DNA from 3 places in the Cupriavidus cauae genome. Region 2 is predicted to be linked to each of the others. Evidence: predicted binding sites of a transcription regulator. Region 2 holds the regulator's gene; each other region holds the start of a gene.
The links. Region 2 encodes FNR, which switches genes on or off when oxygen is low (the NO sensors DNR and NnrR bind a similar motif). Its sites were predicted from a motif close to TTGATNNNNATCAA; they were not measured.

Region 1 (2,265 bases), on a different replicon from region 2:
CTGGCGACCGTCTACGCACTGTCGGGCAGCGAGGACACGGTGGCGGCGCAGCTCGCGCCGATGATCGCCGCGCAGTGGTCGCTGGCCACCGCGCTGGCGCTGCTGGCGTGGTTCGTGTTCGCGCCGCAGTGCATCTCGACACTGGCCGTGATCCGCCGCGAGACCAACTCGTGGAAGGTGATGGCCGCCTCCACGCTCTATCTCGCGGGCCTGGGCTATCTGGCGGCGTTCGTCACCTATCGCGTGGCGCTGCTGTTCAGCTGAGGCAGCCGGAAACCATCATGTCGCTCTATCACGCCGTCGAATCCGTGCTGGTGCCGCTGATCGTGCTGGTGTGCGCGCTGTCGGTGGCGGCGCGCTACATGCCGCGCACGCGCGAGCGCGCCAAGGCCGCGCTGGCCGCCAGCCTGGGCGGCGCGCAGGCACGCGGATGGCGCGCGCGGCTGGTGGCACGGCTGGCGCCGCAGGCGGTAGCGGCCGGCTGCGCCACCGGTTGCGACAGCGGGGGCTGCAACAGCTGCGACAGCAATACATCCGGCAATACATCGGGCAATACGTTGGGCAATGCGTCCAGCCCCGCCCCGTCCGCGCACGAGAAGCCGATCCGCATCGTGCGCAAGCCGCAGGGCAAGGGCCAGGGGGAGATACACGACAGCGCGCGGTAGCACGTCGTAGCAGCACGCCGCAGCCGCACACCGCAGCCGCACGCCATAGTAGAGAGGGCCAGCTTTTGCTGGCCCTTTGCTTTAGGTCAAACGGGTCCGCAGGCACCACGGGCACACTCGGCATGGGGTCTTTCCCAGTCCTGTCGATCACAACATGAGCCCGATGCAATCTCCTCGTACCCGATTGGCAACGGTCGCCGCGGCGGCCGTCATGATGGCCTTGCCGCCGCTGCACGCCAACGCGGCCGACGCTGCAACCAACACGGCAACCGGCGCCGCAGGTGGCATCGCGGCCGGTACCGCGGCCGGCACCGAGCCCGAAGGCAACTGGATGGTCCGCCTGCGCGGCACCTATCTCGACTTTGCGCAGAAGTCCGACCCCGTCGGCGGCGCGGGCGCCTCGGACCGCATCGGCGTCAACAACAAGTGGATCCCCGAGCTGGATGTCACCTATTTCTTCACGCCGCACATTGCCGCGGAACTGGTGCTGACCATTCCGCAGAAGCACGACGTCCATCTCGACGGCAATCGGATCGGCACGTTCAAGCATCTGCCGCCGACGCTGCTGGTGCAGTACCACTTCCTGCCGCACGCCACCTTCCGGCCCTATGTCGGCGCGGGGCTGAACTTCACGCGGATCTGGGGCGCGGATCTCGCCGGCAATACGCTGTCGCTGGACCGCTGGAGCATCGCGCCCGCGCTGCAGATCGGCATGGACTACCGGCTGACACGCCACTGGTACCTGAATGCGGACATCAAGAAGGTGTGGCTCTCCAGCGATGTGAAGGCGGCCGGCGCCAAGGTGTCGGAGGTCAAGCTGGACCCGTGGCTGTTCAGCGTCGGTGTCGGATATCGGTTCTGAGGGCCGGTCCCATTGGCACGCAGAAACGGGTACGCTCGTCTCTCGCTGCCGCTGTTGCGGACCGATGAAACGCCCCCGGGGCTCGTCGCCATGGGGGCGTTTCGGATCGCAGGGCCCGGCACCGGCGCGGCACGGCGCGCCAGCCGCGCGCCAAATGCCCGCCAACTGCCCGCCAACTGCGCGCCAACTGCCCGCCCTAGATCGCAGTGCCCGCAATCGTCACCGACAACCGTTGCCCGGTCTTCCTGACGCTGCAGCTCGCGGTCAGCGAGAAGTCGCCCGGGGTCAATGGCGTCACGCCGACCTGGCCCGGATGCGTGGCCGGGGTCACGGCGATATTGCCGGCCTGCTGCCAGTCCCACGCCTCGCATTCGAGGAAGGTCAGCGCGTTGCCGCGATGCCTGACGGTCGCGGTGACCGGGATCGGCAGCGGCGGCATCGTCGCGATGCGCAGCGGTTGCGGACCGTCGTAGACCAGCGCCCAGGTCGGCTGCTCGGTCACCGTCAGCCCGGCGCTTGGCGTGGCATCGAGGGCCTTGCTGGTGGCCGTGACCTTCAACAGGCTCTGCAGCGGATCGGCCCCGTTGGGACGGCTGGTGTTCAGCGTGAAGCCGCGCCCGCTCGCCGTGGGCTGGACCGACAGCGACGGCGAGGTGCTGGCGTACGACCATTGGCCGTCGAGCTGCGCGGTCGCATCAAGGCCGTCGCTGCGCATCACGCGCGCGGACAGCGTGGCCG
Region 2 (2,265 bases):
TCATCATTCCCGACCAACCTTGACGAGGCATCGACATGTCCCAATGCAAACCGTGGTGGAAGGAACCGTGGCCGTGGCTGCTGATCAGCGGCCCGGCGCTGGCGATGATGGGCTGCGCGGTGACGATCTGGGTCGCGATGCAGCATGCGGATCGACCCATCGTCGACGGCGTGGTGCGTCAGGGGCTGGTGATCCGGCAGGCGGCGACGTCGGCGGGGGCGGTGACGCCGGCAGCTGCGATGGCGGCTGCAATGGCGCCTGCAACCGCGGCCGCAACGGCGGCTGCAACGGCGGCTGCAACGACGGCCGCAGCGGCGGTCGCCACGCAGCACGCGCGCGACGCAGTGAATTCCCACGCGGTGGCGCGGCCATGAAGGCGCGCTGGCTGATGTGGGTGCTGTGGCCCGCCTTCGTCGGCGCGGCGGTGGCGTTCGTGCTGGTGTTCTCGCTGATCGATCCGAGCGAGTTGCGCGTCTTCGGACGGCCGCTCGAGCTGTCGCACGGTGCGATCTACACGATCGGCTTCGGCGTCGCGTGGGCGGTGTGCGCGCTGTCCAGCGCGCTGACGCTGTGCATGCTGCCGGCGTCGATCCTGGCGCCGATGTCGTCGCCGATGTCGGCGGCCGACGAACTGGAGTAGGGCGATGGCGAAGCCGGCGATGCGAGCGAAGCGCGCAATGGGGGCAAAGCTGGCAACGGGGGCAAAGCTGGCAATGGGGGCAAAGCGGGCAAAGCGGGCAATGTGGGCGATGTGGGCGATGTGGGCGATGTGGGCAATGTGGGCGATGGCGGCCGCCAGCGCCATCGCCGCGCGGGCTTCAGCAGGCCGTCTTTCCCAGCAGCTGGCGGATGCCGTCCATGTCGACCAGCTTGACGTGGCGCTGGCGGATCTGGATCAGCCCGGCTTCGGCGAAGCGCGAGAACAGGCGGCTGACGGTCTCGAGCTTCAGGCCCAGATAGCTGCCGATTTCTTCGCGGCTCATGCGCAGCACGAACTCGGACGGCGAATAGCCGCGTGCCGACAGGCGCTCGGACAGGCTGATCAGAAAGCCCGCCAGCCGCTCCTCGGCGCGCATCGAGCCCAGCGTGATCAGCATCATCTGGTCCTGCGTGATCTCCCGGCTCATCAGCCGCATGAACTGGTGCTGCAGCGACGGCAACGAGGCCGACAGCGTCTGGATCTCGTTGTAGCGCACTACGCAGACCTCGGTGTCTTCGAGCGCGGTCGCGTCCGACGCATGCCGCATCTCGGTCAGCCCATCGAAGCCGACCACTTCGCCCGGCAGATGAAAGCCCGTGATCTGCGCGCGGCCGTCTTCCATCGTCACGTGGGTCTTCAGCGTGCCGAAGCGGATCGCATAGACCGCGTCGAGGGGATCGCCGAGGCGATAGAGCGATTCGCCCTTGCGCACGCGCACGCGTTCCTGCACCAGCGTGTCCATCTTTTCGACGTCCTGCGCCGACATGCCGATCGGCAGGCACAGCTGCCCCAGCGAGCAGGTGGAGCAGCGGGTCGATTGGTCGTTGAGGGGGATGGCGTTCAGCAATTGGAATCCGCGCGAAAGGAGGGAGTTGCCATCGGCATCGCGATGGGCGTCAAGCGTGCGGGCATTCTACCGTGCTGCTCCCCGTCGAGGGGAGCGTGAGATGGCAATCGGCGTACTGGCAAGCGTGTTTCTGCTGGCGCTGTTGGGCGGTGTCCACTGTGCGGCGATGTGCGGCGGCATCGCGCTGGTGCTCGAAGGCGATGACGCGCGGCGGGCCGCGCCGGTGTCGTTGTACCGCAGCCGCGCGGCGTGGGTCCGCGAACTGCTGGTGCTGCATGCCGGGCGCCTCAGTGCGTACGCAATGCTCGGCGCCTTGCTCGGCGCGGTGGGCGCGACCGCGTGGAAGACGCAGTATCTGCCCGTGCAGCGCGCGCTGTTCGCGGCCGGCAGCACCAGCCTGCTGCTTGCCGGACTATGGACGCTGGGCGGCGCGCAACTGGTGGGGAAGGCGCCGGGTGTGAACGCCGTGGCGCGGCGTCTGGCGGCAGCCTGGGCGCGTTGGGGCGGAAGGACCATCGCGCGGCAGGACGCGGGGCCGGTTACGCACGGCACCAGCCGGCGTCTGCTGCGCCGCTATGCCGCCGGACTTGCGTGGGGACTGGTTCCCTGCGGCATGGTCTACGCCGCGCTCGCGCTGGCCTTGCTGGCCGGCAGCGCGGCGTCGGGCGCGCTGGTGATGCTGGCCTTCGGTCTCGGTACGCTGCCCAATCTGCTGATG
Region 3 (2,265 bases), 280 kb from region 2:
CGTGCGTCAGTACAACGGCGTCGAGGCTCGACGGCTCCACCGGCAACCGGTCCCAGTTACGCAGACGCAGCGCCTTGTAGCCTTGAAACAATCCGCAATCGACCATCACGCGCGACCGTCCTGTATCGAGTACGAATCGCGACCCGGTGACCGTATCCGTCGCTCCCAAGAATTGCAAACGCATGTCCTGAATCCTCTGTGCCCGCCCCTCTGAGAAGCGGGTTGCAATCGATCTGCGTGCAGATGCTCATTGCCGGTCAGTGGGACATCAGCACCGGTACGGTCATCGCCGCCAGCATGGTCCGCGTGACGCCACCGAGCACCATCTCGCGCAGTCTGCCGCGCCCATATGCGCCCATCACGATCATGTCGGCTCCGCAGTCCGCCGTTCGCGACAGCAGGAATTCCGCCACCGCCATATCGTCGTCACAAAGGGCAGACTCGGCGCGCGCCTGAATGCCATGGTCGCCCAGCGCTGTCAGGGCCTGTTCGACCGGGCTGGCGTCCGCGTGCGGTGGTCTGAGTTCTTCCTCGACACTGATCACCGTCACGGCACCCCCGGCCAGCAATGGCACGGCGTCGTGCAGGGCACGAGCCGATTGCCCGCTGCCGTTCCATGCCAGCACCGCTCTGCGCCCGACCGTCTCGAACGTCCCCGCGTAAGGAACGACAAGCACGGGGCGCCCAGACTCCAGCACGAGCGACTCGACGAACTGCGGTGCTACATAGCTGCCCGGGTCCTCCGAATCGTACTGACCTGCGACAATCAAGTCGGCCTCGCGCGTTTCGCGCACTACTGCAGACGGCAGCCCCCCTTCCACGACCCGCCATTGCGCACGCTCCAGTCCAAAAGCGTGCATGCACGCCTCGAACTGGCGCCGCACCACCTCTCTGATTTCCTGCCTGCGCCTGCGATCGGCTTCCAGCACGATTCCGGCGCCCTCCATCAAATAGAACCACGCCGGATCCGGCATGAAGCCTGCATACAGACCGATCAGCCTGGCACCGTGATCCCTGGCAAGGCCTGCGGCCAGCTCCAGTCGATGCATCGCACGCCGGCCGGCGTCCAGATGGACCATGATGTTGCTGTAAGGCATGGCGATTCTCCTGACGTTACATGCCTTCACTGTACGGAAGGGACCGCCACTCGTATTGATGCACGTCAAGGGATTGCGCGCGCTCCCTAGCACGAAACACGGGCAGATCGGCTCTTCCATTGACACAGGTCAAGGCGATATCGCCCCCCGCGCCTACAGTCGATATTGAAACGGACCGGCGCCGTAATGCCTTGCCATGAGCGCAACAGTACTCCGCGAGCACCGCGCAGGTCTGGACCGCGCCCATCTTGATCGTGCCGTCCTGGATCATGAAGTACTACATCCTTGACCTACAGCTGCACGACTAGCTGGTCCGGTACCTTGTGGCACGGGGACATACGGTGTTCATCGTGTCCTGGCGCAATCCCGGCCCGGAGGCGCGCGATACGGGTATGAACGAGTATCTGAAGCAAGGCCTGCTGCAGGCACTGGACGTCGCCCGCGCCCGATGCGCAGGCGCCGGTGTTCACGGCGTCGGCTATTGCCTTGGCGGGACCCTGCTCGCCATCGCTGCCGCGCAACTTGCGCGCGATGGCGACGGCGAACGGCTGCGCACTGCCACCCTTCTTGCCGCGCAGGTTGATTTTTCCGAACCCGGAGAGTTGGGGCTGTTCATCGACCACAGCGCGATGGCGGTTCTCGAGGCCTTGATGTGGAGCCAGGGATATCTCGACGGCTGGCAGCTCGGCGCGGCATTCCAGCTGCTCGGCACGCGCGATCGCGCGGCTTCTCGCGTGCTCAACGAGTACATGCTTGGCAAGCGGTTGCGCGCCAACGATCTTGTTTCGTGGAATCGCGATACCACGCGATTGCCATACCGACTTCACTCCGAGTGCCTGCATCGACTTTATCTGTCGAACGAGCTGGCGCGCGGCGCGTACTGTGTCGACGGGGACCCGATCGCCCTGGCGGACATCGATATCCCTCTGTTCACGGTCGCGACCGAGTACGACCACGTCTCGCCCTCGCAATCGGTCTACAAGCTGCACCTGCTGACCCGTACCGAACTGGTCTTCGTGCTTACCTTGGGAGGCCACAATGCGGGCATCGTTGCGGAGCCCGAACACCCCGGACGGCGCTACCGCAGCACGACCCGCACACGCTCGGATCGCTATCGAAGCCCGCAGGCGTTTTTCGACCGCGCGCAGCGTGCCGATGGCTCCTGGTG

Region 1: a site for FNR is predicted at 742-755, ahead of KZ686_RS20435 (OmpW/AlkL family protein). Genes of this name have one in related genera too.
Region 3: a site for FNR is predicted at 1,153-1,166, ahead of KZ686_RS11620 (universal stress protein). Genes of this name have one in related genera too.

What each region holds. Positions count from the first base shown of each region.
Region 1 is NZ_CP080294.1:1,140,673-1,142,937, reverse strand. Features, by position in the region: gene feoB (ferrous iron transporter B) at 1-264, shown strand, start outside; gene KZ686_RS20440 (DUF6587 family protein) at 282-665, shown strand; gene KZ686_RS20435 (OmpW/AlkL family protein) at 880-1,527, shown strand; gene KZ686_RS20430 (hypothetical protein) at 1,724-2,265, opposite strand, start outside.
Region 2 is NZ_CP080293.1:2,881,510-2,883,774, reverse strand. Features, by position in the region: gene ccoG (cytochrome c oxidase accessory protein CcoG) at 1-23, shown strand, start outside; partial or broken gene KZ686_RS12910 (FixH family protein) at 36-212, shown strand; gene KZ686_RS12905 (hypothetical protein) at 371-640, shown strand; gene fnr (fumarate/nitrate reduction transcriptional regulator Fnr) at 819-1,547, opposite strand; gene KZ686_RS12895 (sulfite exporter TauE/SafE family protein) at 1,648-2,265, shown strand, end outside.
Region 3 is NZ_CP080293.1:2,596,841-2,599,105, forward strand. Features, by position in the region: gene KZ686_RS11615 (MBL fold metallo-hydrolase RNA specificity domain-containing protein) at 1-184, opposite strand, end outside; gene KZ686_RS11620 (universal stress protein) at 258-1,097, opposite strand; partial or broken gene KZ686_RS11625 (PHA/PHB synthase family protein) at 1,304-2,265, shown strand, end outside.